2 regions of the Shinella sp. M31 genome follow, and region 1 is predicted to be linked to the other one. Evidence: riboswitches for the same ligand, from Rfam matches in the RefSeq annotation. Region 1 holds a riboswitch; the other holds the start of a gene.

Region 1 (15,595 bases):
GGCGGCGGTGAGGGCGGCGCCGGAGGAAATGCCGACCGGCACGCCTTCGAGCCGCGCCACGAGGCGTGCATTGGCGAAGGCCTCGTCATTGCTGACGGTCACGACCTCGTCATAGACTTGCCTGTCGAGGATGGCGGGGGCAAAGCCGGCGCCGATGCCCTGGATCTTGTGCGGGCCGGGATTGCCGCCCGAGAGAACCGGGCTGTCGGCCGGCTCGACGGCAACGACCTGGAAGCCGGGTCTCCGGGCCTTCAGCACCTGTCCCACGCCGGTGATCGTGCCGCCCGTGCCGATGCCCGAGACGAGGATGTCGACGGCACCATCGGTGTCGTTCCAGATTTCTTCCGCGGTCGTGTTGCGGTGGATCTCCGGATTGGCCGGGTTTTCGAACTGCTGGGGAATGACGGCGCCGGGAATGGTGCTGGCCAGTTCCTCGGCCATGGCGATGGCGCCCTTCATGCCCTTCGGTCCTTCGGTCAGCACCAGCTCTGCGCCGAGCAGCGCCAGCATCTTGCGGCGTTCGACCGACATGGTCTCCGGCATGGTCAGGATGAGGCGATAGCCCTTGGCGGCGGCGGCGAAGGCGAGCGCGATGCCGGTATTGCCCGAGGTCGGCTCGATCAGCGTCGATGTGCCGGGCGTGATCTTGCCCTGGGCTTCCAGCGCCTCGATCATCGCCACCCCGATGCGGTCCTTCACCGAAGCGATCGGATTGAAGAATTCGAGCTTGGCCAGGAGGTTGGCGACGACGCCTTTTTCCTTTGCAAACTTGTCGAGCCGCACGATCGGCGTATCGCCGATGGTTTCGGTGATGGAGGCGTAGATACGGCCGCGGCCGGGCTTGCGGGGTTCGCTCATCGGGGTCTCCTCGTTATTGTCGGAGAGAAGATAGGAGGGAACGCGACGCGAGACGAGTCCGGATTTCGCGGGAAAACGGTTTCAGACGGAATAATCGGATTGCCGGTAGGCCAAAGCCTGAGAAACCATCACGCCGCGCGGGTGGCGATATAGGCTGCCGTCCCCGCGAGAATGCCGGCGGCGACGCGGTTCAGCCGCTGCAAGGCCTTTGGCTGCTTGAGCAGGACGCGGGCGCGCGCGGCAAGCGCGATATAGGGCACGACCACGATGAGCAGCACCACGAAGGTGGCGGCCAGCAGCACGCCGTAATCCTTCAGGCCGATCGAGCCGAGATCGACCAGCGTCGGCACGAGCGCGACATAGAACAGCATGGTTTTCGGATTGCCGAGCGTCACGAACAGGCCCGACAGGAACGACATGGTCAGGCTGGTGGAGCGCTGCTCCTCGATGTTCTGCGGCAGCAATCCGCCCGTCCAGAGTTTCCAGGCGATGTAGCCGAGATAGAGCGCGCCGGCGATCTTGATCAGCATGAAGGCCGTGGTGAAGGTCTGGGCGATGAAGGCAAGGCCGAGGATGACCGCCGTCAGATAGACCATATCGCCGAGAATGAGCCCCAGCCCCATGAAGAAGGTCGGCCGAAAGCCGGAGCCGAGCGCGCGCGCGACGATCGCCGTGATACCGGGACCGGGAATGATGGCGGCAATGAACAAGGCGCCGCTATAGGCGATGAGGACGGCGAGGGTCATGGGAAACTCCTTGGGTCCCTCCCTTTACGCCTGGCGGCGTTTTCCGGCAATGGTCCGGCTCGTCCGAGGCAAACGCAAACAGGACGCCTCCGCTATGGGCAAAGGATCACACTTGTCACCAGGACAAGTGTGATCCTTGCGGCGGGCGAGACCGAGGCCTACTCCTCCTTTGTCCATTCAGGGGAGATGACCGGTGCCCGACTTGACCAGCCTTGCCGCCTTCGCCCTCATTGCGCTCGGCATGGTGCTGACGCCGGGGCCGAACATGCTCTATCTCGTCTCCCGCTCGATCTGTCAGGGACCGGCAGCCGGGCTCGTTTCGCTCGGCGGCGTGGCGCTCGGTTTCGTGTTCTATCTGTTTGCCGCCGCCCTCGGCATCACCGCGCTTTTGATGGCGGTGCCCTATGCCTATGATGCGCTGCGTTTTGCCGGCGCGCTCTATCTCGCCTGGCTGGCCTGGCAGGCGCTGCGTCCCGGCGGGCGCTCGCCCTTCGCGGTGAAGACGCTGCCCCGCGATGGCAACCGCAAACTCTTCCTCATGGGGCTTCTGACCAATCTGCTGAACCCCAAGGTGGCCGTGCTCTATCTCTCGCTGCTGCCGCAGTTCATCGATCCGGCAAGGGGCCATGTCTTCCTGCAGGCGCTGGTGCTCGGTGGCACGCAGATCGTCATCGCCGTCAGCATCAACGGGCTGATCGCCGTTTCCGCCGGCTCCGTGGCCGCCCTTCTCGCCACCCGCCCGCGCTGGGCGCTCGCGCAGCGCTGGCTGATGGGCACGATGCTGGCGGGGCTGGCGCTGCGCATGGCGACGGATGCCGGGCGCTGATTAGAACTCCGCCATCGGCGGCAGCGCGAAGAGGTGTTCCGGGTGCAGCCCATCCGCACCGCGCAGCATGAGCACCATGTCGCCGTCATCGGCAACGGCTTCGCCGGTCCAGTCCAGATGATCGGGCGCGAAATGCACGCGGATTCTTGACGGTGTGATCCGCAGGCTCGTAATGACATCGGCGAGGGTGGGGATCTGCGCGCCGGCCACGTCGAACAGCTCGAAGGTTCCCTCTTCGCTCTGTTGCCAGGCAATGACGGCGCCGTTCTCTTCCATGAAGTCGAGTCTGAGATCCGGCATCAGCGCGGCGTTGAACAGGAACATCTCGACCTGCCGCAACGGCGCGAAACGGTCGGAAACCGGGCGGCGGGCATTCAATAACCGGCGAAGGAATGTGACATCAGCGTCGCTGGCCATATCGAGGCGTCGTGTCGCGGCTGCGCGGCCACCTGTTGGTGCCGGGCCGATGAAACGATGCTGCGTCAGCGCCCAAAAACCATAAGGCTCGTAGAGCGCCGGCTTGTCGGTCAGCAATGTTACGGCTTCAAAACCCTCGCTGTCGCAATAGTCGAGCGCGGCCTCCATGACGGAGCGGAACAGGCCTCGCCCGCGATATTCTGGTCGCACCGCGCCCGATTGCAGCCCGGCGGCGCGCGTGAAATTGCCGTTGATGACCAGCGGCATCGAGAAGGCACTGATATTTGCAATGCAGGTGCTGGATGCGTCGAACCAGGCGAAAGGCACGCCGGTCGGGTCCGGTCCGCCGAGCCGGTCGAGGATCGTCACGTCGATGCCGAATATATCGTCGAGCAGGGCGGCAAGCGCCCGCGACGCTATGGGATCGCCGAAATAGTTCGCGCGGAGAACGAGCGCGGGGTGGCCCGTCATCGTCTCAGCGCACGCCGGTCGAGCCGAAGCCGCCGGCGCCGCGCGCCGTCTCGCTGGCATCCGTCGCCTCCTGCACGGCGACTTGCGTGACGGGGGCGATGACCATCTGGGCGATGCGCATGCCGCGCTCGATGACGAAGGACTCTTCGCCGAGATTGATCAGCAGCACCTTCACCTCGCCGCGATAGTCGCTGTCGATGGTGCCGGGCGTGTTGAGGCAGGTGACGCCGTTCTTGAACGCGAGGCCCGAGCGCGGGCGGATCTGCGCCTCGAAGCCGAAGGGCACTTCGAAGACGAAACCGGTCGGCACCAGCGCGCGCTTGCCCGGTGAAAGCGTCAGCGGCGCATCGGCTTCCACGGCAGCGCGCAGATCCATGCCGGCGGCGCCCGGCGTCTCATAGGCGGGAAGCTCGATCCCCGCGCCATGCGGCAGGCGGACGAGGGAGAGCGTGGGCTGGGTGGGGGCGTGCGCGTTCATGCGGCCATAAGCCGGCCGTGGCGGCAGCGCGTCAATTGCATCTTCGAGGCGGAGCCTGTAAAGACGCCGGCAACTCACAGGATATTGCAGAAAATGGCCGAAACCCTTGCCGAGGCGGTCTCCCGCCGCCGCACCTTCGCGATCATCGCGCACCCGGACGCCGGTAAAACCACGCTCACCGAAAAACTGCTGCTGTTCGGCGGCGCCATCCAGCTTGCCGGCGAAGTGAAGGCGAAGAAGGACCGCATCCAGACCCGGTCCGACTGGATGAAGATCGAGCGCGAGCGCGGCATCTCGGTCGTGACCTCGGTCATGACTTTCGAATATGATGGCAATGTCTTCAACATCCTCGATACGCCCGGTCACGAGGACTTCGCCGACGACACCTACCGCACGCTGACGGCGGTCGATGCCGCCGTCATGGTCATCGACGCCGCCAAGGGTATCGAGCCGCGCACGCTGAAGCTCTTCGAAGTCTGCCGCCTGCGCGATATTCCGATCATCACCTTCGTCAACAAGATGGACCGCGAGAGCCGCGACCCGTTCGAAATCCTCGACGAGGTGGAAGAGAAGCTGGCGCTCGATACCGCGCCGATCACCTGGCCGGTTGGCCGCTCCAAGTCGTTTTCCGGTTCCTATCACCTCGCCGACCGAACGTATCGCGGTTCTGACACGCAGGTGCAGCCGGTGAAAATGGACGACGCAGCCGAAGTCGCCAGGAGCCTGCCGGAAAACGAGCGCCAGGCCTTCATCGAAGAGATGGAGCTGGCGCGCGAGGCCTGCCGTCCGTTCGACCGCGAAGCCTTCCTCGAGGGACATATGACGCCGGTCTTCTTCGGCTCGGCGCTGCGCAATTTCGGTGTGCGCGATCTCATCAATGCGCTCGGTGCCTTCGCGCCGCCGCCGCGTGACCAGATTGCCGACGTGCGCAAGGTCCATGCCGCCGAAGACAAGATGACGGCCTTCGTCTTCAAGATCCAGGCAAATATGGACCCGAACCACCGCGACCGCATCGCCTTTGCCCGTGTCTGCTCCGGCATGCTGGAGCGCGGCATGAAGGTGCGCCTCGCGCGCACCGGCAAGACAATCGGCCTGTCGGCGCCGCAGTTCTTCTTCGCCTCGCAGCGGCAGCTCGCCGATACGGCCTATGCCGGCGACGTGGTGGGCATTCCGAACCATGGCACGCTCCGGATCGGCGATACGCTGACGGAAGGCGAAGCACTGGTCTTCGAGGGCGTGCCGAACTTCGCGCCGGAAATCCTGCGCCGCGTGCGGCTGGAAGACGCGATGAAGGCCAAGAAGCTGAAGGAAGCCCTGCAGCAGATGGCGGAAGAGGGCGTCGTGCAGCTCTTCTCGCCGGAAGACGGCTCGCCCGCCATCGTCGGCGTCGTCGGCGCGCTGCAGCTCGACGTGCTGAAGGAGCGACTTCAGGGGGAATACGGTTTGCCGGTCTCCTTCGAAATGTCGCGCTTCTCGGTCTGCCGCTGGGTGTCCTCCGACAATGCGGCCGAACTCGACAAATTCGTCACCCAGCGCCGCGGCGATATCGCCCGCGACCTAGATGGCGACCCGGTATTCCTGGCGCAGGACAGTTTCTCGCTGCGCTACGAGGCGGAGCGCTATCCCGCGATCAAGATGGTCGCCATCAAGGAATACCACGTCACCAAGGCGTAACGCACGCCTGCCATTTTGCCGCCTGTCACTTTCAAGATGACAGGCGGCTTTTCTTTTGCGAAACGTAGCGCCTGGACGGGGGCGTCCGTCGCAAGGCGGGCTGAGAAGCACCCTTTGAACCTGAACCGGATCATGCCGGCGGAGGGAGTCGAACGGGCGCCGTATCGTTGCGCGCCCCACGGCCGCCTCCGTCGCAAGGAGGCTCCATGGCCGAGACGACCATCGCAAACATCCTCTCCATCGCGGGCTCGGACCCGTCAGGCGGTGCCGGCATTCAAGCCGATCTCAAGACCTTCGCGGCGCGCGGCGCCTATGGCATGGCCGTGCTGACGGCGCTGACGGCGCAGAACACGCAAGGGGTGTCCGGCGTGCATCTCGTGCCGGCGGATTTCGTCGCGGCGCAGATCCGGGATGTCTTCGCCGATGTGCAGGTTCATGCGGTGAAGATCGGCATGATCGCTTCCGCGGATATCGTGGATGTGGTGGCCAATGCGCTCGCCGGCCATCGGAGCACGCCGCTGGTGCTCGATCCCGTCATGGTCGCCAAGGGCGGGGCGTCGCTTCTGGCGCGCGAGGCGGTCGAGGCCCTGACGCGCCGCCTGCTGCCGCTCGCCACCGTGCTCACGCCGAACCTGCCGGAGGCGGCCGCCCTGCTCGGGGAGGCGGAGGCAACGGACCGCGAAACGATGGCGGACCAGGCGAGCCGCCTGCTGGCGCTCGGCCCCAAGGCGGTGCTGCTGAAGGGCGGGCACCTGCCCGGCAACCAGTGCCCGGATGTCCTGGCGACGCGCGATCGCCTGCGCTGGTTCGAGGGCGTGCGCGTCCTGACGCGCAACACCCATGGCACCGGCTGCTCGCTGTCGAGCGCCATTGCGGCCGAGCTCGGCAAGGGCAGGACGCTGCCGGATGCCGTGGCGGCGGCCAAGAGCTACATCGCCGGCGCCGTGCGCGGCTCGGATGCGCTGGCTGTCGGCTCCGGCCACGGCCCGCTGCACCATTTTCACGCGCTTTGGGACTAGCGATCCGCCAGCGCCAATCGCAGACCCATCAGGCCGAGCGCGGCGGCGAAGCTGCGCTGCGTCCAGACCATGATCTTCGGCCGGCTCAGGAACTGATGGCGCAGGCCTGCGGCAAGTGCTGCATAGAGCGCGAAGACGAGGAAGGTCATGATCATGAAGACAGCGCCGAGAATGAGCATGCGCGCGGTCACGTCAGGGGCCTGCGCCGGCACGAATTGCGGCAGGAAGGCCAGGAAGAACAGCGATAGCTTCGGGTTGAAGATATTGGTGAGGATGCCCTTCCGCACGATGCGCGGCGCCCGTTCGGCGGGCTGATCCGGCCCGAGATCGAGCGCATTCGAATCCTTCAGGAGGCTCCAGGCGATAAAGATGAGATAGGCGACGCCGATATACCGCAGCATCTCGAAGGCGAGCGCGCTGGCATGCAGCACCGCGGCAAGGCCGACGACGCTGGCGAGGATATGCGGGATGATGCCGAGCGTGCAGCCGAAGGCGGCAAGCAGGCCGGCGCGGAAGCCGCCGCTGATGCCGAGGGCCAGCGTATAGATGACGCCCGTGCCGGGCAGCAGGATGACGACGAGCGAGGTGATGAGGAATTCGGTGGTCATGTGGTGTTCCCGTGCTGAAGAGCGGCAGGAAACACCGGAATGAGCATGGTGGTCTTGAACGAAATTGCAGGTCAGGCAATTCCGGCAAGGTGCACGGCGGTTTGGGAGACGTCGCTAGGCGAGGGCGGCGTGGTAAGCGCCGGGCGTATAGCCGTAGCGGCGGGTGAAATTGCGCGTCATATGGCTCTGGTCGGCAAAGCCCGCCTCCGCTGCGGCTTCGGCGAGCGGCGTTCCCGTCGCGATCAACCGACGGGCCAGTTCGGTGCGGCGCTGGATGAGATAGGCATGCGGCGTCAGCCCCGTCACGCGGGCGAAGTCGCGCACCAGCCGGAAACGGCCAAGCCCGCTTTCTGCTGCGAGATCTTCGAGGGTGATCGCAGCGGCCGGCGTGCCGTCGAGTTTTTCGCGAGCACGGGCGACGCTCGATGTGGCAATGCCGGAGCGCCTTGCTGGCTGTTCGCGCAGTACGGCCGCCAGTAACAGCAGCAATCGTTCCTCGTGGCCAAGCGGTGCGGCCTGCGCGTCCAGCACGGCTGCAAGGGCTGCGGACGCCAGAGCGCTCACGCGCCTGTCGGTCAGAACAGGTGCATGAAACTCCTCGCGCGGGTTGCCTTCGAAAATGTCCTGCGCTGCCGTCGCAACGATCTCCGGTCGCAGATACAGCATGCGCCAGGCGCGTGGGGCATCGCCGAACGGCACGCCGTCGTGCACTTCGCCGGGGTTGACGGTGATCGTGTTGCCGGCCTCGGCCTCCACACGGCCGCGCCCGCTCGCCGAGGTCTGCGCACCGCGCTCGATCACGCCGATGCCGTAGGTGTCGTGGCTGTGGCGCGCGAATGTGTGGCTGCTGTCGGCGACGACGGCTTCGACGCCGTCGATGGCCGTGCGCAGGATCTGGAAGCGCCCGGCGGCCATGCCTTACTCCCGCGGCGTGCCGGGAAGGGCGGCGGTCTCGCCGAACCAGTCGGTGGCGGACGCGCACCAGATCTGCCGCACTGGTTTCAGGTCCGCGCGCTGGTTGATGCTGCCCCAGCGGATGCCCCAGGTTGCCGCGGCCTCCCCCGTCCCCGTCGAGAAAAGCGGCGTGCCGCATTCGGGGCAGAAGGACAGCAGGCGTGGACGGCCGCTTCCGGCGATTTTGGTGTAGATTTTCGGCGGATTGCCGGTCAGGCGCACGGCTTCGCGCGCGGCGCGCACGGTGACGCGGTAGGGCGAACCGGTCAGCCGCTGGCAATCCGTGCAATGACAGATCGTCACCGCATCGGGATCGATCTCGGCTTCATAGGTCACGAGGCCGCAATGGCATTGCCCGTCGATGCGCATGAACAATCCTTCCGCCTTGCAATATGGCGGAAGGATAGGGCTTCACGGGCAGGCGTCAATGCGCCGGCTTGATGAAGGTGCCGTTGCGCAGTTCGCGCATCGCCTGTTCCAGCTCGGCCTGCGTGTTCATCACGATCGGGCCATGCCAGGCGACGGGCTCTTGGATCGGCTTGCCCGAGACGAGCAGGAAGCGGATGCCCTTCTCACCGGCCTGTATTGTTACTTCGTCGCCGGTGTCGAACACGACCAGCGTGCGGTTGCCGGAGAGGTCGCGGATATTCAGCTCCTCGCCCTGGAACTCTTTCTCCACCTTCACGCCGAACGGTTTTGACGCATCCCGGAACGTGCCGGAGCCGGCGAAGATGTAGGCGAAGGCCGAGCGATAGGTATCGACGGGAAGGCGCTTGGTCTTGCCCGGCGGCACGGAGATATCGAGATAGACGGGCTCGGCGGCGATGCCGTCGACCGGGCCGGTCTTGCCCCAGAAGCTGCCGGCAATGACGCGGGCCACCGTGCCGTCGTCATCGACGACGACGGGAATGTCGCCGGACTTGATGTCCTGGTAGCGCGGCGCGGTCATCTTCAGCGACGAGGGCAGGTTGGCCCAGAGCTGGAAGCCGTGCATCTTGCCGGCGAAATCGCCGCGCGGCATTTCCTGGTGCAGGATGCCGCTGCCGGCGGTCATCCATTGCACGTCGCCGGCGCCCATCACGCCATGGTTGCCGAGGCTGTCGCCATGTTCGACGGAGCCGGCGAGCACATAGGTGATGGTCTCGATGCCGCGATGCGGATGCCAGGGAAAGCCGCGGATGTAATCCTGCGGATTGTCGTTGCGGAAATCGTCCATCATCAGGAAGGGATCGGTCATCGACGGATCGCCGAAGCCGAAGACGCGGTGCAGCTTGACGCCGGCGCCCTCCATGGCGGGGCGGGCGATGCTTTCGTGTTTGACGGGGCGTATGGACATGGGGAAGTCCTTTCGTTTGGGGTGTTGAAGCCCTTATACGCCCAGCCCATCGTTCACGAAATCTGGCCGCCACAGAACGGACTGTTCACAAAATCCTGTTTCGCCGGAAACTGCCGCGCGCGATGCCTGTCGTCAGAATGACACGCATGGTGTCGCCCCCTTTACATTCGTTAACGCATTTTTACCCATTTGCGTTGAAAATCCAGGCAGTGCCATGGTTAATGCGTCGTATCTCACACCGGTTCGCACCGGTCCAAGCAAGCGGGAAGTGTCATGTGCCGTTGGGCAGCCTATCGCGGAGAGCCGCTTTTCCTTGAGGAACTGGTGTCCTCGCCCGCGCACTCGCTGATCGAGCAATCCCACTGCGCCACTCGCGCCAAGACGGCCACCAATGGTGACGGCTTCGGCATTGCCTGGTATGGCGAGCGCCCGGAACCCGGCCGTTACCGCGATATTCTGCCGGCGTGGTCGGATTGCAACCTCAGGAGCATCGCAAGGCAGGTCCGCTCGCCGCTCTTCCTCGCCCATGTGCGCGCGGCGACCGGCGGCGGCACGCGGCGCGACAATTGCCATCCCTTCGTCAACGGCAACTGGTCCTTCATGCACAACGGCCAGATCGCCGATTTCGAGCACCTGCGCCGGCCGCTCGAAACCATGCTCGACAACGACCTCTACCATGCCCGCACCGGCTCGACCGATTCCGAGCTGCTGTTCCTGCTGGCGCTGCAATTCGGCCTGGCGCGCGACCCGCTCGGCGCGATGGCCGAGACCATCGCCTTCGTCGAGCGCCTCGCCGCCCATCTGGAGCGTCAGGTGCTGGTGCGCTTCACCGCCGCCTTCACGGATGGCCAGCAGCTTTATGCCGTGCGCTATGCGACGGATTACAAGGCCCCGACGCTCTATGCCGCGCCGATGGGCGAGACGGGCGGGTACTGCCTCGTCTCCGAGCCCTTGAACGACGACACGGAAGCCTGGGTGGAAATTCCCGACGGCAGCGCCGTGGTGCTGGGGGAAAACGGTGTGGACGTGCGCATCTTCTCGCCCGCCGGTCGTCCGGCCGGCGCCATGGAAGCCAAACTCAGCCTCGTCAGGTAAGCCGCGCGGCAATCCAGCCGGCGAGGTGGTCCGCCACGTCGTCCTTGGAGAGGTCCGGCCAGGCCTCGATGCCCTCGGCCGTGATCAGCTTCACGCTGTTGCGCGTGCCGCCCATGATGCCGGTCTCCGGCGAGACGTCGTTGGCGACGATCAGGTCCGCGCCCTTCTTTTGAAGTTTTACCCGGCCGTTGCTCTCCACGTCCTGCGTCTCGGCAGCAAAGCCGACGACGATTTTGGGGCGCTTGTCGCTGTGCCCGACGGTCTTCAGGATATCGGGGTTTTCCGTCAGCATCAGCGGCGGCGGGCCCTCGCCCGGCTGTTTCTTGATCTTTTCCATGTTCGGTGTCGCCACGCGCCAGTCGGCGACGGCGGCGACCATCACGGCGATATCGGCCGGAAGCCTTGCCAGCACGGCGTCCAGCATTTCGGCCGCCTGCTCGACACGGATGACCTTCACGCCCTTGGGATCGGGAATCGTGACGGGGCCGGATACGAGCGTCACATCCGCGCCGAGCCGCGCAAGGGCGGCGGCAATGGCGTGGCCCTGCCGGCCGGAGGACCGGTTGGCAATGTAGCGCACGGGGTCGATCGGCTCATGGGTCGGGCCTGATGTGACTATGGCCGTGCGGCCGGCAAGCGGCTTTGCACCGCCATCGAGCAGGCGCTCGACGGCCGCGACGATCTCCAGCGGTTCCGCCATGCGCCCGAAACCGGCCTCGCCGCTTTCCGCCATCTCGCCGGCATTGGGCCCGATGAAGGCGATGCCATCCCTGCGCAGCGTCTCGACATTGCGGTGGGTTGCGGCATGCGCCCACATTTTCGGGTTCATGGCCGGCGCCACCAGCACCGGCCGGTCGGTGGCGAGCAGCACGGTCGAGGCCAGATCGTCGGCAAGGCCGTTCGCCATCTTGGCCATCAGGTCGGCGGTGGCAGGCGCAACGACGATCAGGTCGCAATCGCGCGCCAGCCGGATATGGCCGACATCCTGCTCGTCCTCGCGTGAAAACAGCTCCGTATAGACATGGCCCGACGACAGCGCGCCGACGGCCAGCGGTGTCACGAATTCCTGCGCCCCTGCCGTCATGACCGGCCGCACCTCCGCGCCGCGCTCGCGCAGGCGTCGGATGAGGTCGAGGCTCTTATAGGCGGCGATACCGCCTGATATGACGAGAAGAATGCGTTTTCCTGCAAGCGGCATGGCAAGTCCCGGGCTCAAGAGGCGCAAGTCCGCCCCGGAGAGGACGGTCATCCCGTCCTACCCCGTTGCCGCGGCATTTCCAAGCCTCTGCCGGCGCGGACGCCTTAGTGGCAGACCTTCACCTTCTTGATGATGAGATTGCCGTAATAGTCGTATTTCTTGATTTTCTTCCAGAAACACTTCGGCTTGTGCCCGTAGTAGTGGGTCACGAATTCGACGGCGCCGGCGGTCTGAAGGCCCGATCCGTCCGGCATCCTGCCGGCAAAGGCGGGTGCGGCGACGCTGCTGAAGGACAAGGCGGCGATGGCGGATAGAAACATGATCTTGCGCATGGAACGGCTCCCCTTTTGGCCCTTGGAGAATACGGTCTGCATTGCAATGCGTCGGTTGTTCCGGTTTTGCTAAAGTAACACCTTCACGCGTTGCCGCAAGTCGCAACGATGGGCCAAGACGGAGTGCTTTCGCCTTCAGGCCCCTTCGTCGGGAATGTTGAGCACATGGCCGCAGGCCTTGCAGTGCACGGCATCGGCGTCATGGCGCGACAGGCCGCATTGCGGGCAGGGGAAGGTCACCTTGTAGGGCCGGACGATTGCCTGTGCGAGGCGCACGAAAAGCGAGATGCCGACGATCATCGTGATGATCGAGGTGAGTTTCCCCAGCGTTCCGGGCAGCGTGATATCGCCGAAGCCTGTCGTCGTAACCGTCGCGACGGAAAAATAGAGCGCATCGACGAAGCCCGCGAAACCATCGGCGCCGTAGAAGAAATTGCTGTAGACGAAACCGGTGACGAGGAAGAGGAAGACGAGGAAATTCACGCAGGCCTGGATGACGTCTTCCAGATAGCCATAGCCGGTACGGCGCAAAAGCAGCGTCACGAGCTTGCTCTGGCTGATCGCCCAGATGCGCAGCACGCGCAGGAAGGCGAAGTTGTGCAGCTGGCCCGGAAACAGCAGCGTGCCGAGAATGACGATGTCCACCCAGGTCATCGGCCGCAGCAGCCAGTAGCGCAGGTTCGGCGCGATCAGCGCCCGCGCGCCAAGCTCGAAGGCGATGACCCCCGCAATCGCATAGTCGACGATGACATAAGCCGAGCCGGTGCGCAGATAGGGTCCGGCGATGAAGAAGACGAGCACGGCGATGTCGATGAACAGCATCGCCAGCTGAAACCGCACAGCCTCCCGGTCGCGCCCGAAATACAGCCCGCGCAATTGTCGCCGCGCCCGTTCGAGAAAGGGTCGCGGTTCGGTCGTGCTCAACGGTTCGTCGGTCATGGAAGGGAGACTAGCGCCGGGAGAGGGCCGGTCAAGCTCAGCCGAGCTTCCAGGCGATGTAGACCAGCGTTGCCGCAATCACCCAGAGCGCGATGCGGCCTGAGCGGCCATGGCGGGCTTCCGAGCGGCCGATGGCCTCGGCGGTATCCGCATCGAAACGCAGGCCCTTTTCGGCCATCGACGTTAGGTCCTGCGAGAGCTTTTCGGCCTTGGAAGCAATCTCGGGGGCGGCTTCGGCAAGGCGCAGCGCCGCATGCGCGCCGTCGCGCAGGTCGGTCAGCAGGCGTTTGGGACCGAGATTGTCGCGGATCCAGTCGCCGACGACACCTTCGGAGGCCTTCCACATGTTGAAGCGTGGATTCAGCGTGCGCGACACGCCTTCCACGACGACCATGGTCTTCTGCAGCATGACGAGCTCGGTGCGCGTCTCCATGTCGAACAGTTCCGTCACCTCGAAGAGCAGGGTGAGCAGCTTCGCCATGGAGATCGTCTCGGCCGGCTGGCCGTGGATCGGCTCACCAATCGCGCGGATCGCCTGGGCGAAGCTCGCGGTATCATGGTGCGAGGGCACGTAACCGGCCTCGAAATGCACGTCGGCGACGCGCTGGTAATCGCGCGTGATGAAGCCGTAGAGGATTTCGGCAAGGAAGCGGCGCTCCTTCTTGCCCAGCCGCCCGACGATGCCCATGTCGACCGCGACGATGACGCCCTGCGGATCGACGAAGAGATTGCCCTGGTGCATGTCGGCATGGAAGAAGCCGTCGCGCAGCGTGTGGCGCAGGAAGGACTGGATCAGCGTGTCGGCGAGCCTGTTCAGATCGTGGCCGGCGGCGCGCAGGCCCTCGACGTCCGACATCTTGATGCCGTCGATCCATTCCATGGTGACGACGTCGCGGCCGGTGCGCTCCCAGTCGACCTTGGGCACGCGGAAACCGGGGTCGTCGCCAGTATTCTCACCAAGTTCCGAAAGGGCTGCCGCTTCAAGGCGCAGGTCCATCTCGATCTTGGTCGTCTGTTCGAGCGTGCGCGTCACCTCGACAGGCTTGAGGCGGCGCGTGTTTGGCAGGATCGCCTCCTGGAGGCGGGCCGCCGCATACATAGCTTCGAGATCATGCGCGAAACGCTGGCGCACGCCGGGGCGGATGACCTTCACCGCGACCTTGCGCTCGCCGCTCGCATCGCGCACCGTCGCAGGATGGACCTGGGCGATGGAGGCGGCGGCGACCGGATCGCCGAAATCCACATAGAGATCGTCGAGTGTGCGGCCGAGCGAGCCCTCGACCGTGGCGACGGCCGCTTCGCGCGGGAAGGTGGCCATGCTGTCCTGCAAGGCGGAAAGCTCCACCGCGATCTCGGCGCCGACCACGTCGGGACGCGTCGCGAGGAACTGGCCCATCTTCACATAGGAGGGGCCGAGGCGCTCGATGGCGCGGGCCAGCCGGTTGCCGCGGTCTTCCCGGGCGGCGCGGCGACGCTCCAGCAGGCCGGCAAAGGCATGGGCGGTGCGGGCAAGCGGCGGCATGCCCTCGGTCGGCAGCGCCGAGACGACGCCCTCACGAACGAGAACCCAGCCCACGCGGGCAAGGCGAAGATAGGCGCCGATGACACTCATGCGGAACGATGCTGTCTGGAGGAGAGGGGGGCCATGCTCAGAGCTTCCAGCCCGAATGCAGCGCGGCGATGCCGCCGGTGTAATTGGTGTAGGTCACGCGCGAAAAACCGGCGGCGCGGATCATCGCGGCGAAATCTTCCTGGTTGGGGAACTTGCGGATCGATTCCACCAAGTATTGGTAGGGCTCGGCATCGCCGGTGATCATCTTGCCGAATTGCGGGATCGCGTTGAACGACCAGGCATCATAGACCTTGTCGAGCAGCGGCATTTCCACTTCGGAGAATTCCAGCACCAGCAGCCGGCCGCCGCGCTTCAGCACGCGATAAGCCTCCGACAGCGCCACATCGATGCGCGGCACGTTGCGAATGCCGAAGGCGATCGTATAGGCGTCGAAACTGTTCGCCTCGAAGGGCAGGTCTTCGGCATTGGCCTCGACGAAGTCGAGATTGGCGGACAGGCCCTTCTTCGCCGCACGGTCGGCGCCGACGGATAGCATCGAGCCGTTGATGTCGAGCACCGTCGAATGCGCCAAGCGATCGGAGGCCTCGATGATGCGGAAGGCGATATCGCCGGTGCCGCCGGCAACGTCGAGTGTCTTGTAGGATGCGTCCTTGCGCGGATTGAGGCTTGATATCATCGCATCCTTCCAGGCCCGGTGCAGGCCGGCGGACATGACATCGTTCATGATGTCGTAGCGCTTGGCGACCTTGTGGAAGACGTCATTGACGAGCGCCTGCTTTTCGCCTTCGCGAACCTCGCGAAAGCCGTAGGAGGTTGCCATGCCGCCGTCTGCGGATGTGCGCTGTTCCGTCATCATCGTCTCCATGGGCCGGTCTGTCGCAGCCATATCGCCACTTAGACCATAGCGATTTGGCTTTGACCGCGCTATCTGAACGCTTCGCCGGGTATATAGGGCATAGATTGCCGAGAGGGAAATGCCGGAGCGCGGCAAATGCGCCCAAGGTTAAATCCCGTTCAAGGAGACGAAGATGCCGGAACTGCCGGAAGTGGAAACGGTCAGGCGCGGCCTGG
Region 2 (15,595 bases), on a different contig from region 1:
GCACCAGCCAGGGGCCGATGGAGCCGGTGGCGTCGAAATTCTTGCCCTGGGTGACGTTGAATTTCGCATGCCGCACCCAGTCGCGGATCGTGCCCTCGTTGCAAAGGGTGAGCGCCGCGATGTGATCGAGCGCATCGACTTCCGCGATGCGGCGACCGCCCTTGCCGATGACGATGGTGACCTCGCCCTCGTAATCGAGCTGCGGGCTCTCTGGCGGGCGGATCAGCGACCGGTCGTGGCCGGTGAAGGAGCGCGGGAAGCGGATGAACAGCGAGGGGTTGGCGGGTGCCTCCTGTCCGTCTTTGTATTCCGCATTGCGATCCGGGAAGTTGACGCCGACGCAGATGATCTTCTCCGGTGCCGGGATCGGGATTTCATAGGCGATCTCGGCGAGGGAAAAGTCCGGCGTGCGGCCGGCGGCGGCTTCCGTGAGTTCATGGAAGGCATGGGCCTCGACCACCTCCCGAAGGGTCGGGAAACGTGCGCTGAAACGCGCCGAGAGGTCGATCACGCCGCCATCGGTGACGAGGCCATAGGCCTTGCGCCCGTTGACGGAGAAGCTGGAAAACCGGGGATGGCTCACGTCTGTCATGGTTCGATCCATCCTTCAGGGTGCGATGATCGGCTGGGCCTTGAGGACGGCATCCTGCGGCTCGACGCCGGCAAAGAGGCTGCCGTGCTCGAACCAGGATTTGGGCGCCGCTGCACCCCACAGTGTCTGGCGCTGTGGGTCCGTGAGATCCCACTTGATCGGCTCGAGGTCCGGATCGACGGTCTGGTAGTCCGAGCAGTAGATCTCGATGCGGTGGCCATCGGGATCGAGGATGTAGAGGAAGAAGGCATTGGAAATGCCGTGGCGGCCGGGGCCGCGCTCGATGTTGGACACCCAGCCGGTCGTCGCCATCAGGTCGAGCAGGTCGATGATGTTGAGCGGCGTCGGCACCCAGAAGGCGGTGTGGTGCAGGCGGGGTCCACGGCCGTTGGTGAAGGCGATGTCGTGCACGCCGCCCTTGCGGTGCGTCCAGGCGGCCCAGAGGCGGCCGGTTTCGGCATCCTCGGTATATTCGGTCACGCGGAAGCCGAGCTCGTTGTAGAAGCCGACGGAGGCGTCGACATCGGGCGAGAAGCAGTTGAAGTGATCGATGCGCAGCGGCTTCACGCCGCGATAGAGCGCGTATTTCTGATGGATCGGCGGCAGGCGGTCCATCCTGGTGTAGAACTCGAGCGGGATGCCCATCGGGTCGCGCGTGCGGAAGGTGCGGCCCTGATAGGGGCGCTCGACCCATTCCACCGGCAGGCCCTTGCCCTTGAAGAAGTGCACGGCCTTGTCGAGGTCGTCCTCGTCGAACACCTTGAAGCCGAGGTCGCGGGCCTCGGGCTTGTCGGATTTCTTGAGCACGATGCAATGGTGGCCACGCTCCTCCATGGCGCGCAGATAGATCGTGTCCTTGTCCTCGTCCGTCACCTGCAGGCCGAGCGTATCGACATAAAAGGCGCGCGACTTGGCGAGGTCGGTGACGCCGAATTCGACATGGCTGAGACGCACGATGTTGAAGGGCGGGTAGAGATTGGGCTGCGGTACGGGCATGGTGTCCTCCTCAAGCCCGCCTCGTGATACGAGGACGGGCGCAGTCTTGTGGAATAAGCGGGATCAACCGCCGAGTTTCGGGCCGGCGGCTTAACCGCCGAGCTTCGGGATCGCGTGGGCGCGGGTGGCGAAGGCGATGTTCTTCGTTTCCATGTAGAAATCGAAGGACCAGTCGCCACCATCGCGGCCGATGCCGGAATTCTTGACGCCGCCGAAGGGCGTCGGCAGGTGGCGGACGTTTTCCGAATTCACCCAGATCATGCCGGCATCGAGATGATCGGTGAAACGGAAGGCGCGGGTGACGTCAGCCGTCCAGAGATAGCCGGTGAGGCCGTACTGGACGTCGTTGGCAAGTGCCAGCGCCTCGGCCTCGTCCTTGAAGGGAATAGCCGTCAGCACGGGGCCGAAGATTTCCTCCTGGGCGATGCGCATCTGGTTGTTGGCGCCGGTGAAGAGCGTCGGCGAGACATAGCAGCCGCCGCCCGGACCATCGAACTTCTCGCCACCGGCCGCAACCGTCGCGCCCTCGGACTTGCCGATCCCGATATATTCGAGAACCTTTTTCTCGTGCACCGGATGGATCAGCGGGCCGACGACGGTTTCCGGGTCGAGCGGGTGGCCGACCTTGATACGCTTGGCCTTTTCTGCGACCAGCGCGGTGAATGTGTCGTAGACGCTCTCTTCCACCAGGAGGCGGGAAGAGGAGGTGCAGCGCTCGCCGTTCAGCGAATAGATCATGAAGACGGCGGCATCCGCAGCGCGCTCCAGATCCGCATCGGCGAAGACGACGACGGGGTTCTTGCCGCCGAGTTCGAAATGCACGCGCTTCAGCGTGTCGGCGCCCTGCTTCATGATCATCGAGCCGGTGCGGCTTTCGCCGACGAAACCGATGGCCTTGATGAGGGGATGTTCGGTCAGCGCCTTGCCGGCATCCTCACCGAAACCGTTGACGAGGTTCCAGACGCCCTTCGGCAGGCCGGCGCTCTCGGCAATCTCGACGAGCAGGCGGGCCGTCAGCGGCGAGAATTCGGCCGGCTTGTGCACGATGGTGCAGCCGGCGGCCAGCGCCGGCGCGATCTTCCAGGTGGAAAGCATGAACGGCGTGTTCCAGGGCGTGATGATGCCGACGGGGCCGATCGGCACGCGGGTCGTCATGTTGACCTGGTTTTCCGTGCGCAGCGTCTTACCGTCGCGGGCCTCCGGCGCGCGGTCGGCGAAGAAGCGGAAGTTTTCCGCGCCACGCAGTGCCGCCTTGGCCATGAAGCGCAGCGACTGTCCGGTATCCATGCATTCGACGAAGGCGATCTCTTCGGCGCGCGCGACGATGGCGTCGGCGACCTTGTGCAGGAGTTTTTTGCGCGTGTCGCCCGGCATCGCCGACCAGTCCGCGAAGGCGGCCTTGGCGGCCTTGGCGGCACGGTCGATATCGGCTGCCGTGCCACGCGCCACCGTCGCCAGCGGCTTCAGGTCAATGGAGGAGATGCTTTCGAAGGTCGCACCGTCGCCGCCGGCCACATCCTCACCGGCGATGCGGTTCAGCACGCCCTGTTCCTTGAAGCGGGCGAGATAGGCGTTTGCCTTCGCGATGTTTTCCTGAAGTTTCGACATGGGGTTTCCTGTTATTTGCCGCGCAGGCGCGGATGAATGGCGTTCTTCTTCCAGCTCAGCTCCGTGTCGATCTCGCGAATCTCGAGCGAGAGCGCGAAATGCGGCGTCTCGAAAAGGGGAGCGAGCAGCCTGCCGGCCGTGGCGAACAGCGCTTCGCCGGTGCGCTTCTTCTCCTCGGCGCTGCGGCCCTTGCCGATGCGGAAGTTCAGATCGATGAAGGCGTTTTCCGCCAGCCGGTCGGCGATGGCATAGTGATTGGCCTTGAGGGCGCGCACCCTGATGGCGCCGACTTCGAAGAGGCCCGTTTCCAGCACCGTTTCGAGCAGCGCCACGCAGAGCGCGTCAAGGTCGGTGCGGCCTTCGAGATTGGCCGAATATTCGACGGTGAGATGCGGCATTGTTCCTCCCGACATGCGATCTTTTATTTAACATGTTAAATAGAAGGCGGCTTGTCAAGCGGTTTGTGCTGCCGTCAGCCCCCGAAGCTGCCGGCCTGCGTGGGAACATGCACATAGTTGCGGTCGAAGTAGAGGAGCGCATGCCCATCGCGCCGGCAGCGGATGTCCATGACCTCGCCGATCAGGATATTGTGCGTGCCGACAAGGCGTGCCTCCGTCAGGCGGCAATCGAAGGAGACGATCGCATCGGTCAGCGCCTGGTTGCCGGAGGGCAGGTCGAGCCATGTCGCATCGGCATAGCGTGCCTCCATGTCGGATTGCTGCCCGGCGAAGGAGGCGGCGAGCGCCTTGTGCTCCTGGGTCAGTACGTTGACGCAGAAACGGCGGTTCTCGATGAACAGGCCGGTCTGGGCCGAGCGGCTGTTCATGCAGACGAGCAGCGTCGGCGGCTCGTCCGTCACGGAGCACATGGCGGTGGCGGTGAAGCCGCCGCGACCGGCGGCTCCGTTGGTTGTGATCACATTGACGGGCGCGCAGACGCGGGCCATCGCGTTGCGGAATTCGGTCTTGGAAACGCCGATGTCCATGGCATGGTCCTCATTCGGCAGCGTTGGGCAGGGCGTCGTCGCCGAGCGGCGGCAGCCAGGTGTCGCCGGTCCAGCCGCTCTCGTCGTAATCGGCCATGCACTGGTCGACGAGCGCTTCCATTTCCCGCAGACGCCCGCCGCGTTCGGCGCCCTTCAGCACCTGCAGGCGCACCTCTTCCGGCGCTCCGGCATAGTTCAGCTCGTAGAGCGCATGGCGGCCGCCGAATTCCGTGCCGGTCGCATCCCACAGCAGCTTCATGATCTTGATGCGCTCGATATGGCCCATATTGTCGGAGCCGCGGACATATTGCGCGAGATAGCGGTCGATGTCGGGATTGGCGAAATCCTTGGCCGAGGAGGGCAGGTAGATGAGGCCCGAGGCCACCGTGCGGCGCACGATGTCGATGACCTTCGGATAGGCCTCCGACATGAAGGTGCGGTAGCAGAGGGCTGCTTCGAGGTTCGGCAGCACGGCGCCGTTCGCCCAAGGGATCGGATTATAGGCCATGGCGTTGGAGAAGGCCCAGAACTGGTGGCGGATGGCGATGACCTCGCCCAGCATGGCCTGGTTGCCGCGGAATGCATCGCCGCCGGTGGCGCGCAGCGCCTTGGCGAGCAGCCCGGCCAAAAAGTCCATCTTCACCGCCAGGCGCGTGCAACCCTGGAAACAATAGCCGTGCATGAAGCCCGACGCCGGGTGGAAGGACAGGATCTTGGCCGCATCGCGCAGCACCAGCACGTCTTCCCAGGGCACGAAGACATTGTCGAGCACGAGGATCGCGTCGTTCTCGTCGAAGCGCGAGGAGAGCGGATAGTCGAAGGGATGGGCCGCCGTATTGGCCGTCTGCTCGTAGGAGACGCGGCAGAACATCTTCACGCCCGGCGCATTCATCGGCAGGATGAACATGACCGAGAGCGACGGGTCCTCGGTGACGGTCGCCGAGCTCTGGGCAAGGAAATTGTAATGCGTCAGCGCCGAGGAGGTGGCGACGACCTTGGCGCCGGAGACATAGATGCCGGCATCCGTCTCCTTGGTGATGTGCACGAAGACGTCCTTCACCGCGTCCGCCGGCTTGTGGCGGTCGATGGGCGGGTTGACGATGGCGTGGTTCATGAAGAGCACGCTTTCCTGCGCGCGTTTATGCCAGGAAAGGGCGTTGTCCTTGAAGGGGCCGTACCAATCGGCATTCGCGCCGAGCGTGTTCATCAGGGCGGCCTTGTAGTCCGCCGTGCGGCCCATCCAGCCATAGGACATGCGCGCCCAGTCGGCGATGGCGCCCTGCTGGGCGACGAGATCGGCCGAGGAATGGGCGACGCGGAAATATTTGTGCGTGTAGCCGCCGGAGCCGGTGTCGGTCGGCGAGGTCAGCCGTTCCTGACGCTTGGGATCGTGCAGCGCATCATACATGCGGGCGATGGAGCGGGCGGAATTGCGCATGGAAGGGTGGGTGGTGACGTCGGCGATGCGTTCGCCGTTGATATAGACCTCGCGCCCGTCCCGAAGGCTTGCGAGATATTCGGCGCCGGTGAACGGCCGGGTCTTTTCGCTGCGATGATCTTCCGCGCGCATGGTGGTCTCCTCCTGAAAAATCCTGACAAATGCTAGGTCGGGGACACCAGATGCGCCATGGACAAAGCGGGTAATTCGCTGGTACTTTTTCCAGCATGACCGCCAGCCGCGATGTCCCAGCCTTTTTCGTCTACGGCGAGCCGAGCCGCGCGCTCGATGTCGGTTTCCTGCATGTCGAAACCGTGATGGAGCGCAGGAGCCTGCACTTCGGGCGGGTGGCGCCGCACAAACATCCGCTGATGGGGCAGATCACCTACTGGTTCAAGGGCGCGGGGCGCTACCGGATCGAAGACCGGACTTGGAATTTTTCCGCTCCCGCGATCAGCTTCGTGCCAAGCAACGTGGTGCATGGGTTCGAAGTGGACAAACAATCCGACGCCATCGTCGTGTCGATCTCGGACGACCTGCTGCGCGCCATGGCATCGCAGGTGGATCTGTCGCTTGCAGCACCCGTGCTGCTCTCCGGCGAGGCCGAAGCGCCGGGGTTTTCGCGTATCGGCGCGCTGCTTTCCATGGTGATGGATGAGTATCGCGGCGGGGCGGGGGCGAGCGAGCGGATCATGGCGGGGCTGATCGGCGTCGTGCTGTCGCTGATGGCGCGGCTCGGCGGCAACGCCGGCTTTGCGGCGGCGGAACCCGTTGTCGCGCTGGGGCTGGAGCTGCGCCGTGCCATCGACCGGCATTATCGCGATGACTGGCCGGTCGGGCGCTATGTCGAGACCCTGGCGACGACGCCGCATCTGCTCGACAAGGCGGCGCGCATCGTTTTCGGGCAGACGGTGAAGGACATGGTGCTGGAGCGGCGCCTGCTGGAAGCCAAGCGGCTACTACGCTTCACCATTCGCCCCATGGAGGATATCGGCCGGGAGATCGGTTTCGAGGACCCGGCCTATTTTTCGCGGTTCTTCCGCAAGCGCACCGGGGCCTCGCCTTCGGATTGGCGCCGGCGGAACTCGGAAGCCGCCGGCGCGATCTGATCAGGCATCCTGCCAGGTCGGCGACAGCTCTTCGCGGAAGGCGAAGCGCACGAGGTGGCGGATCACCACGTCCTTCAGCTGCTGCATATCTTCGGCATCGGGCGCCGTGAGGTCGATGCGCAGCGCGCCGTCCTCCGTCTTCAACCGGCATTCGCCGATGGAGAAGGTGATCGAGCCGGCATGCTCATCGAAGGTGACGGCGAGCTTATGGGCAAAGTGCTTGCAGAGCTGCTGCAGGTATTTGCTGGCATGCTCGGTCGGGATGGCGGTCGTGCTCGATGTCATCAGCTTTTCTCCACGGTCTGGGCGGCAAGGTCGAGGGCGGCGGCGATGGCTTCGGCCGAGGCCGCATCGAGATCGCCGCGTCTGAGCCGCAGCCGCAAGGCGAGTTTCAGGTTTTCCATGGCGCGCACCACGGGGGCGGGCACGCCCTCGCGGCCGCCGGGGCCTCCGCCGCCGGCCCGTGCCATCAGGTCGTCGATGGCGGCGCGGTTGGCAGCCAGGAAGGCCTTGCCTTCCGGCGTGATGCTGTAGCGCTTGCGCCCGCCCTCGGCCGGTTCGATGGCCGCATAGCCCATGTCGTCGAGCCAGGAGAGCGTCGGGTAGATGACGCCGGGGCTCGGGCTGTAGCTGCCGCCGAAACGATCCTCGACGGTCTTGATCAGCTCATAGCCGTGGCTCGGCGCATCCGAGATGATGGCGAGCAGCAAAAGGCGCAGCTCGCCATAGTCGAAGAGGCGTCCGCCATGACGGCCGCCCCGGCCGGGCCCATGGTGCCGGCCGCGATGAAAGGAACCCGAACGATCGTCGGGCGGTGAAAAGTGGCGGTGAGGGCCGCATCCCATTCTGTGTTTCATGGTTCCGATATAAATCTCGATATATCGGAAATCAAGATATATCGAGATTTATATCTTTCAAAAGATTTCGCGGGCCGCTATCGTCGTATTTAGAAGAATACAGCGATGGAGATGCGTGTGGTTCGGCTGAACGAAATCCGCGAAAACGAGGTGGCAATTGCAGCGCCGGAGGCTGCCGATGCGGAGATCGTCTTCATTGGCCGCATTTCGACGCCCTGGACCTCGCGCATGGAAACACCGCGGCAGGGGCGCCCGGACGGGCCGGTTTGCATGATCGAGGTTTTTGAGCCCTGGGTGCCGGCGCTGGCAGGCGTCGATCGGTACGAACGGCTGGAAGTGCTTTACTGGCTGCACCAGTCGCGCCGCGACCTCGTGCTGCAAAGCCCGGCCTCGAACGGCGAGGTGCACGGCACGTTTTCGCTGCGTTCGCCCGTGCGACCCAATCCGATAGGCACCTCGATTACGCTTCTGGAAAAAATCGAGGGCAACAGGCTCTTTGTGCGCGGCCTCGATTGCCTCGACGGCACGCCGCTGATCGACCTCAAGCCGGATCGCACGCTCTTCAAGCCGATCGCGCCGCGCCAGAAGGGCGACGACGAGACCGGCGCGGTGCATATGTGCAAGAAGGTGGACTAATGGCTATTCAGCGCCTCAGTCGTCCACGGCCACCATCACATCCGAAGCCTTGATCACCGCATAGGCCTCCTGGCCCGCGGCGAGGCCGAGTTCGTTCACCGCATCATTGGTGATGGCGGCGGTGACGATGGAGCCACCGACATCGATGCGGATATGAGCGGTGGTGGCACCGAGAATGACTTCGACAATCTTGCCCTTCAGGCGGTTGCGTGCGCTGATCTTCATGATGGTCTCCTCTGGTTTGTGAAATATCTAGCGGGGCTCAGGTCGATTGCCAGAACATCTGTGTAATTCGTATTTGAATGGATCATTCTTCTGTGCCAGTGTTCGCGCTCCGGAGGAGGCCCGAATGATCGTCGACACGCACCTGCATCTCATCTACCGCGACCGGCTCTCCTATCCCTGGCTTTCCGGCGTGCCGCCGCTCGATGCGGATTTCACACAGGACCTTTATGCGCGCGAGGCGCGGCGACTGGGCATCGTCGCGGCGCTGCATATGGAAGTCGATGTGGCCGAAAGCGACATTGCGCGCGAGACGGCGATGGTGAAGGACCTGGCCGGCGCGGAGGGCAGCCTGCTTGTCGGCGCCATCGCCGCCTGCCGGCCGGAATCACCGGAATTCCCGGCCTATCTCGAGACGGTTCTCGCCAATCCCTTCGTGCGCGGTTTCCGTCGCGTGCTGCATGTCGTGCCGGACGCTCTGTCCGAAGGCGCGCTGTTTCGCGAAAACATCAAGCGTCTGGCCGGCACCGACCTCAATTTCGATCTGTGCGTCCTGCCGCACCAGATCGACAGGGCGATCGCGCTGGCCGATCTCGCGCCGGATGTCTCCTTCGTTCTCGACCATTGCGGCGTGCCCGACATCAAGGGCGGCGGTTTCGATATCTGGAAAGGGCCGGTTGCGGCGATAGCACGCCGGCCGAATATGACCGTGAAACTCTCGGGCATCCCGGCCTATGGCTCGCAACACTGGACGCTGGAGGACCTGAAACCCTATTTCGCCCATGTCGCGGAAAATTTCGGCTTTGACCGCATGGTCTGGGGCAGCGACTGGCCGGTCTGCACGCTGGGCGGCGGCCTGTCCACCTGGATCGGCGCGACGCAGGCGCTCCTCTCCGGTGTCAGCCTGGAGGAGAAGCGCCGCGTGTTTTCTGAAAACGCCCGGCGGCTGTGGAAGCTCTGATCAGCGCCAGCACGCGGTGCGGGCGATCCATTCGCGGGTGCGCGCTTCCGGGTCGGCGTTCAGCGTGATGTCGGTCACCACGGCCGCGCTGTCGGCGCCGTTTTCAAAGACGGCTTGCAGGCGATCCGGGTTGAGGCCGCCGATGGCGATGAGCGGGATCGGCGCGATCCGCTCCCTCCAGTCTCGCAGCTTTTCCGCCCCTTGCGGCGCCCATTTCATCTTTTTGAGGATCGTCGGCCAGATCGGGCCGAGCGCGATATAATCGGGTTTTGCCGCAAGCGCCGTTTCGAGCTCGGCTTCGTCATGGGTGGAGAGGCCGAGCTTCAGCCCGTTAGCACGGATGGCGGCAATGTCGGCCTCCGCAAGATCCTCCTGGCCGAGATGCACGAAATCGCAGGCCTCCTCGATGGCGATCTGCCAGTAGTCGTTGACAATGAGCTGGCAGCCGTGCACGGCGCAGGTCGCCTTGGCGCGGCGGATTTCGTTGCGCAGGCTGTGCTCCGGCACGTGCTTCATACGCAGCTGCACGAGCTTGACGCCGACGGGCACGAGGCGGTCGATCCAGTCGGCGCTATCGACGATGAGATAGAAGGGGTCGAGCTTCACGAGAAGGCTGCCTTTCCGATGACGGGCGTGGAGGGAACGGCCATGTCGCGCGGCTCCAGCGGCACGGCCTTGTGCGCCAGCCGGCCGGCGGCGATGGCCAGCGCAAAAGCCTCGGCCATGGCGGCGGGATCGCCGGCACCGGCGACGGCGGTGTTGAGCAGCACGGCATCATAGCCGCGCTCCATGACGTCGGCGGCATGCGAGGGCCGGCCGATGCCGGCATCGACGATCAGCGGCACGTCAGGGAAATGCGCGCGAAAACTCCGGAGCGCCGTGGGGTTGACCGGCCCCATGGCCGAGCCGATCGGCGCGCACCAGGGCATCAGCACGCGGCAACCGGCTTCCAGCAGCTTTTCGGCGACGACGAGATCATCCGTCGTATAGGGGAAGACCTGAAAGCCCTCGCCGGTGAGGATGCGGGCCGCCTCGACCAGGCCGAAGACATCGGGCTGGAGCGTATCGTGATGGCCGATGACTTCGAGCTTGATCCAGTTGGTGCGGAAGACGTCGCGCGCCATCTTTGCGGTCAGCACCGCTTCCTTCACGCTGTGGCAACCGGCCGTGTTGGGCAGCACGCGCACGCCGAGATCGCGGATCAGCTCGAAGAAGGCGCCGCCGGACTTGCCGCCCGATGTCTCACGGCGCAGCGAGACGGTGACGATCTGGGTCTTCGAGCGCCGCACCGCCTCTGCGAGGATCGCTGGAGAGGGGTAACGGGCAGTGCCGAGCAGCAGGCGCGATTGTAACTCGGTATCGTAGAGCTTCAGCATGTCAGCCCCCCTGCATGGGCGAGAGGATTTCAATGCGATCATGCATGCTCAGCGGAAAGACGGCGCGATCCTCCCGGTGCACCAGTTCGCCATTGACCGCCGTCGCCAGCCAGTCGCCTTCGTAGTCGAGCGCGTGCAGCAGGTCGGCGAGGGTTGCTGCGGTTACCTCCTGTTCCTCGCCGTTGATGATGAGGGTCATGAGGCCATCCTTTCCGGTGACGCGTGTTCGGCCAGAAGCCGGCGGGCGACTTCACCCGCCATGGCCGGCGCGAGCAGGAAGCCGTGCCGGTAGAGGCCGTTCACATGCAGGGTGTCGCCGTCTTCCGTCACCTGCGGAAGGTTGTCGGGATAGGCGGGGCGGATGCCGGCACCTGTATCGATCAGCCGGGCCTCGCCAAAGGCGGGATGCAGGGCGTAGGCGGCGTTCAGCAGTTCCATCAGCGACCGCGCGGTAATAGGGCCGGCATCGTCGCTTTCGATCATCGTCGCGCCGACCATGAAGCGATTGCGCTCGCGCGGTACGATGTAGATCGGATGGCGCGGATGCAGCAGGCGGACGGGGCGGGAAAGGGTGATGTCGCTGGTTTCGAGCCGCAGCATTTCGCCGCGCACGCCCCGCAGATTGGCAAGCCGCCCGATCTTTGCGGCGCCTGTGCAGTCGACGATCCTGTCATAGCGGGCAGCATGGCTGCCGGGGCCGAAGAGGAAGCACATGCGCGCCTCCTCCAGCCCCGCCGTCAGCGCGGAGAGCGCCTTGCGCGGATCGAGATGCGCCTCCTGCCGGAAGAACAGCGCCTTGCGGAAGCGGCCGGCAAGATCGGGCTCCAGCGCTGCGATGGCCTGTTCGTCCAGCCATTCCCAGCCGTTCGTGCGCCCTGCGAAACGCTCCAGTTCCCCGGCGTCGCGCCCGCTCGCCACGACCAACGTGCCGCGGCGCTGCACATGGCCGGGGAGGGCCGCCTCCCACCAGTCGGCGGCGAGACGGCCGAGCGTCAGCACGGGTTCCTCGGCGCTTTCCCGCTCGCACCAGGGGGCGAGCATGCCGCCGGCAAAACCGGAGGCGCCCTGGCCGACCTTCTCGGCCCGTTCGTGAATGGTGACGTCGAAGCCGTGGCGGTAAAGCTGCCAGGCGACCGTCAGGCCGGCAACGCCGGCGCCCTTGACGAGGATGCGCATGGTCATTCTCCCGCAAGCGGCATGTAGAGATCGCCGCCCTCGCGGAATTTCTGGGCCATCGCCTCCAGCCCCTCCTTCTGCGCTTCAGCACGGATATCGTGCGAGATGCGCATGGAGCAGAATTTCGGGCCGCACATGGAGCAGAAATGCGCGACCTTGTGCGCCTCCTTGGGCAGGGTCTCGTCGTGGAAGGCGCGGGCCGTCTCCGGGTCGAGCGAGAGGTTGAACTGATCCTCCCAACGAAATTCGAAGCGGGCGCGGGAAAGCGCGTCGTCGCGGATCTTCGCGGCCGGATGGCCCTTCGCGAGATCGGCCGCGTGCGCGGCGATCTTGTAGGTGATCACGCCGACCTTCACGTCGTTGCGGTCGGGCAGGCCGAGATGTTCCTTCGGCGTGACGTAGCAGAGCATGGCGGTACCGAACCAGCCGATCATCGCCGCCCCGATGCCCGAGGTGATGTGGTCGTAGCCCGGCGCGATGTCCGTCGTCAGCGGTCCGAGCGTGTAGAACGGAGCCTCGCCACAGGTCTTCAGCTGCTTGTCCATGTTCTCCTTGATCTTGTGCATCGGCACATGGCCGGGGCCTTCGATCATGACCTGGCAGTCCTTTTTCCAAGCGATCTGGGTCAGTTCGCCCAGCGTCTCCAGTTCGGCGAACTGTGCGGCATCGTTGGCGTCGGCAATCGAACCGGGGCGCAGACCGTCGCCCAGCGAAAAGGACACGTCATAGGCGCGGCAGATGTCGCAGATTTCCTCGAAATGCTCGTAGAGGAAGCTTTCCCTGTGGTGATGCAGACACCACTTGGCCATGATCGAGCCGCCGCGCGAGACGATGCCGGTGACGCGGTTGACGGTGAGCGGGATGTAGTGCAGCCGCACGCCGGCATGGATGGTGAAATAGTCCACACCCTGCTCGGCCTGCTCGATCAGCGTATCGCGAAAGACCTCCCAGGTCAGGTCCTCGGCGATGCCGTTGACCTTCTCCAGCGCCTGGTAGAGCGGCACGGTGCCGATCGGCACCGGCGCATTGCGGATGATCCATTCGCGGATGTTGTGGATGTTCCGGCCGGTCGAGAGGTCCATGACCGTATCGCCGCCCCAGCGGATCGCCCAGACCATCTTTTCGACCTCTTCCGCCATGGAGGAGGTGACGGCGGAGTTGCCGATATTGGCGTTGATCTTGACCAGGAAATTGCGGCCGATGATCATCGGCTCGGCTTCCGGATGGTTGATGTTGGCGGGGATGATCGCCCGGCCGCTCGCGACCTCCTGGCGGACGAATTCCGGCGTGACGAAATCGGGGATATGCGCGCCGAAACTTTCGCCGTCACGGGCAAGTGCTTCCTTGGCTGCCTTTCGGCCGAGGTTTTCCCGGATGGCGATGAATTCCATCTCCGCCGTGACGATGCCGGCGCGGGCATAGGCGAGCTGCGTCACCGCCTTGCCGTCCTTTGCCCGGCGCGGCTGGTTGCGCACGGGAAATTCCGGCGTCAGGCGCTCGCCGGTGGCAAAACCGTTGTCCTCGGGGCGCACATGTCGGCCCTCGTAACCCTCTGTGTCACCGCGGGCGACAATCCAGCTTTCGCGCAGCCGCGGCAGGCCGGCATCGATGGCGACGACGTGGTTCGGGTCCGTATAGGGGCCGGAGGCGTCGTAGACGATGACCGGCGGTTCGCCAGAGGTCGGGTGCAGGGAAATCTCGCGCATCGGCACGCGGATGTCGGGATGCGCTTCACCGGCAATGTGGATCTTGCGGGAGGCGGGCAGGGGGCCGGTCGTGACGCTTGGGGTGAGCTTTTGGGCGGCAATATTCATCGTAAGGCTCCAAGTTTTCGTTTGGAGACCCAGTCCTAGAGCCGGAATGATGGAAGGACGCCGGACGCGGACTCCGGGTTTTCGGATGTCCTGCCACAGCGCTTGCACCGTCCCTACGCCAGTATGAACTGGATCAGGTTCAACGGGTCACTGCGCTGCGAAAGCCAGCAGTATCTCAGCCCCTTGTCGGGACCCCCCTGGTGAATGCCTTAAGCAAAAACGCTGCGGGGCGATTTGTCAACGGGGTTGGTTTATGTAAGTAGTTTCTTACGGTTTTTGCGCTGCGCGGAAAAAGAAACGGCGGAGACAAGCTCCGCCGTACCCTTTGAATTCATTCACGAAAACTATTCGCGTTCGCCCGTGAAATTCAGCAGCAGCTGGAAGATGTTGACGAAGTTCAGGTAGAGCGAGAGCGCACCGAATACGGCCATCTTCTGGCTCGATTCTTGATCGATGTTTTCGGCATACTGTTCCTTGATGTTCTGCGTGTCCCAGGCGGTCAGGCCGACGAAGACGACGATGCCGATCACGGAAATCGCGAACTGCAGGGCGGACGAGCCGAGGAAGATGTTGACGATCGAGGCGATGACGACGCCGATCAGGCCCATCATCAGGAACGAACCGACCTTCGACAGGTCACGCTTCGTCACATAGCCGTAGAGGCTGGTGGCGCCGAACATCGAGGCGGCGATGAAGAAGGTGCGCGCGATGCTCATGCCGGTGAAGACGAGGAACACCGAGGCGAGCGACAGGCCCATGACGGCACAGAAGGCCCAGAAGGTCATCTGTGCGGTGCTGGCCGACATCGTCTGGATCTTGAACGAGAAAAAGAAGACGAAGGCGAGCGGGGCGAGCATCACCACCCACTTGAGCGGGGAGGAGAAGATCGGCACGTAGAGCGCCGGCGTCGAGCCGACGATGAAGGCGACGAGGCCGGTGATGACGAGGCCGGCGCCCATGTAGTTGTAGACGCGCAGCATGTGCTGGCGCAGGCCCTCGTCGAAGAGGGCGGCCGACTGCGCCTGCGCGCCATAGCCAAATCGCTGTTGTACGGGTTCCATCTGAAATCTCCTTCTGGAAACGGTTGATCAGTAGAGCGTGCGGGAAAGATCCCGCGCGGTTTCGGCCAGGTCGTCGGCCTTGCGGCTTTCCGACACCAGCGCATAGGCAACATCGCCGATCTGCCAATAGGCGGCGCGGGCATTGTCGGCGTGGAAGAGCAGCACGTGCTGCACGGCAAAGGAGCCGGGGCGCACGGCAAAGAGCGACAGGCGCTCGTCCTTACGGGGCTCCAGCACCAGCTCGACGCTCGGGCCATAGGCCGAGGGGAAGACCTGCGTATCGACGACACCCCAACCCTTCGGCAGGTCCGGCAGCACGATTGCCGTCGCAGAACGGATCTCGGCGGGGTCGAAGCTTTCGGTTTCCGGCTGCGACGCCATGGAATCGCGCAGGAGCGTGGTCTTGTGCGCCCGCACCGCCTCCTCCACGAAGGCGGGTGGCGGCGTCGATGCCACGACCTCGGTTGCGCCGAAGGGACCGAAAGCCGCGTGCGCCACCCAGCCGGCGGCGACGAACAGCGCGATGGTCGCGGCGCGGCGAAGGAAACCGAAGACGCGGCGGCGCGACAGTGCGCGCTCGAGCAGGCGGGCGGCCTCGCGCGTTTCCTGACGCGTCACCGTGCGATGATCGGCGAGCGCCAGGCGAAGCTCGTCACGCACCCGCAGATCCTTCATGACCTGCGCGGCGGTTTCCGGACGCTCGGAAAGATAGGCTTCCACCTCGATGCGCCGGCCGACGGCGAGCTGGTCGTCGACATAGGCGT

Evidence for each region. Region 1 has a riboswitch for thiamine pyrophosphate ahead of thiD (bifunctional hydroxymethylpyrimidine kinase/phosphomethylpyrimidine kinase). Riboswitches for the same ligand answer to the same signal wherever they lie in the genome.
Region 2: linked by a shared signal. The riboswitch ahead of thiC (phosphomethylpyrimidine synthase ThiC) and the one ahead of thiD (bifunctional hydroxymethylpyrimidine kinase/phosphomethylpyrimidine kinase) in region 1 are both predicted to bind thiamine pyrophosphate.

The regions. Positions count from the first base shown of each region.
Region 1 is NZ_JBLZPH010000134.1:9,704-25,298, forward strand. It holds gene cysK (cysteine synthase A) at 1-858, opposite strand, end outside; gene ACOZKU_RS21275 (LysE family translocator) at 987-1,604, opposite strand; gene ACOZKU_RS21280 (LysE family translocator) at 1,798-2,430, shown strand; gene ACOZKU_RS21285 (GNAT family N-acetyltransferase) at 2,431-3,318, opposite strand; gene dut (dUTP diphosphatase) at 3,323-3,796, opposite strand; gene ACOZKU_RS21295 (peptide chain release factor 3) at 3,890-5,470, shown strand; TPP riboswitch at 5,538-5,634, shown strand; gene thiD (bifunctional hydroxymethylpyrimidine kinase/phosphomethylpyrimidine kinase) at 5,677-6,489, shown strand; gene ACOZKU_RS21305 (LysE family translocator) at 6,486-7,097, opposite strand; gene ACOZKU_RS21310 (AraC family transcriptional regulator) at 7,212-8,012, opposite strand; gene ACOZKU_RS21315 (GFA family protein) at 8,016-8,420, opposite strand; gene ACOZKU_RS21320 (pirin family protein) at 8,476-9,387, opposite strand; gene ACOZKU_RS21325 (class II glutamine amidotransferase) at 9,661-10,482, shown strand; gene coaBC (bifunctional phosphopantothenoylcysteine decarboxylase/phosphopantothenate--cysteine ligase CoaBC) at 10,475-11,680, opposite strand; gene ACOZKU_RS21335 (hypothetical protein) at 11,785-12,012, opposite strand; gene ACOZKU_RS21340 (potassium channel family protein) at 12,148-12,951, opposite strand; gene ubiB (2-polyprenylphenol 6-hydroxylase) at 12,989-14,563, opposite strand; gene ubiE (bifunctional demethylmenaquinone methyltransferase/2-methoxy-6-polyprenyl-1,4-benzoquinol methylase UbiE) at 14,601-15,377, opposite strand; partial or broken gene ACOZKU_RS21355 (DNA-formamidopyrimidine glycosylase family protein) at 15,553-15,595, shown strand, end outside.
Region 2 is NZ_JBLZPH010000112.1:1,356-16,950, reverse strand. It holds gene ACOZKU_RS18945 (fumarylacetoacetate hydrolase family protein) at 1-592, opposite strand, end outside; gene hpaD (3,4-dihydroxyphenylacetate 2,3-dioxygenase) at 608-1,588, opposite strand; gene hpaE (5-carboxymethyl-2-hydroxymuconate semialdehyde dehydrogenase) at 1,679-3,196, opposite strand; gene ACOZKU_RS18930 (5-carboxymethyl-2-hydroxymuconate Delta-isomerase) at 3,208-3,594, opposite strand; gene ACOZKU_RS18925 (flavin reductase) at 3,669-4,181, opposite strand; gene ACOZKU_RS18920 (4-hydroxyphenylacetate 3-hydroxylase N-terminal domain-containing protein) at 4,192-5,751, opposite strand; gene ACOZKU_RS18915 (helix-turn-helix domain-containing protein) at 5,847-6,728, shown strand; gene ACOZKU_RS18910 (DUF2218 domain-containing protein) at 6,729-7,013, opposite strand; gene ACOZKU_RS18905 (PadR family transcriptional regulator) at 7,013-7,573, opposite strand; gene tsaA (tRNA (N6-threonylcarbamoyladenosine(37)-N6)-methyltransferase TrmO) at 7,703-8,221, shown strand; gene ACOZKU_RS18895 (molybdopterin-binding protein) at 8,237-8,446, opposite strand; gene ACOZKU_RS18890 (amidohydrolase family protein) at 8,571-9,404, shown strand; gene ACOZKU_RS18885 (thiamine phosphate synthase) at 9,405-10,010, opposite strand; gene ACOZKU_RS18880 (thiazole synthase) at 10,007-10,780, opposite strand; gene thiS (sulfur carrier protein ThiS) at 10,782-10,979, opposite strand; gene thiO (glycine oxidase ThiO) at 10,976-11,956, opposite strand; gene thiC (phosphomethylpyrimidine synthase ThiC) at 11,959-13,770, opposite strand; TPP riboswitch at 13,863-13,979, opposite strand; gene ACOZKU_RS18860 (Bax inhibitor-1/YccA family protein) at 14,115-14,831, opposite strand; gene ACOZKU_RS18855 (anti-sigma factor) at 14,859-15,595, opposite strand, start outside.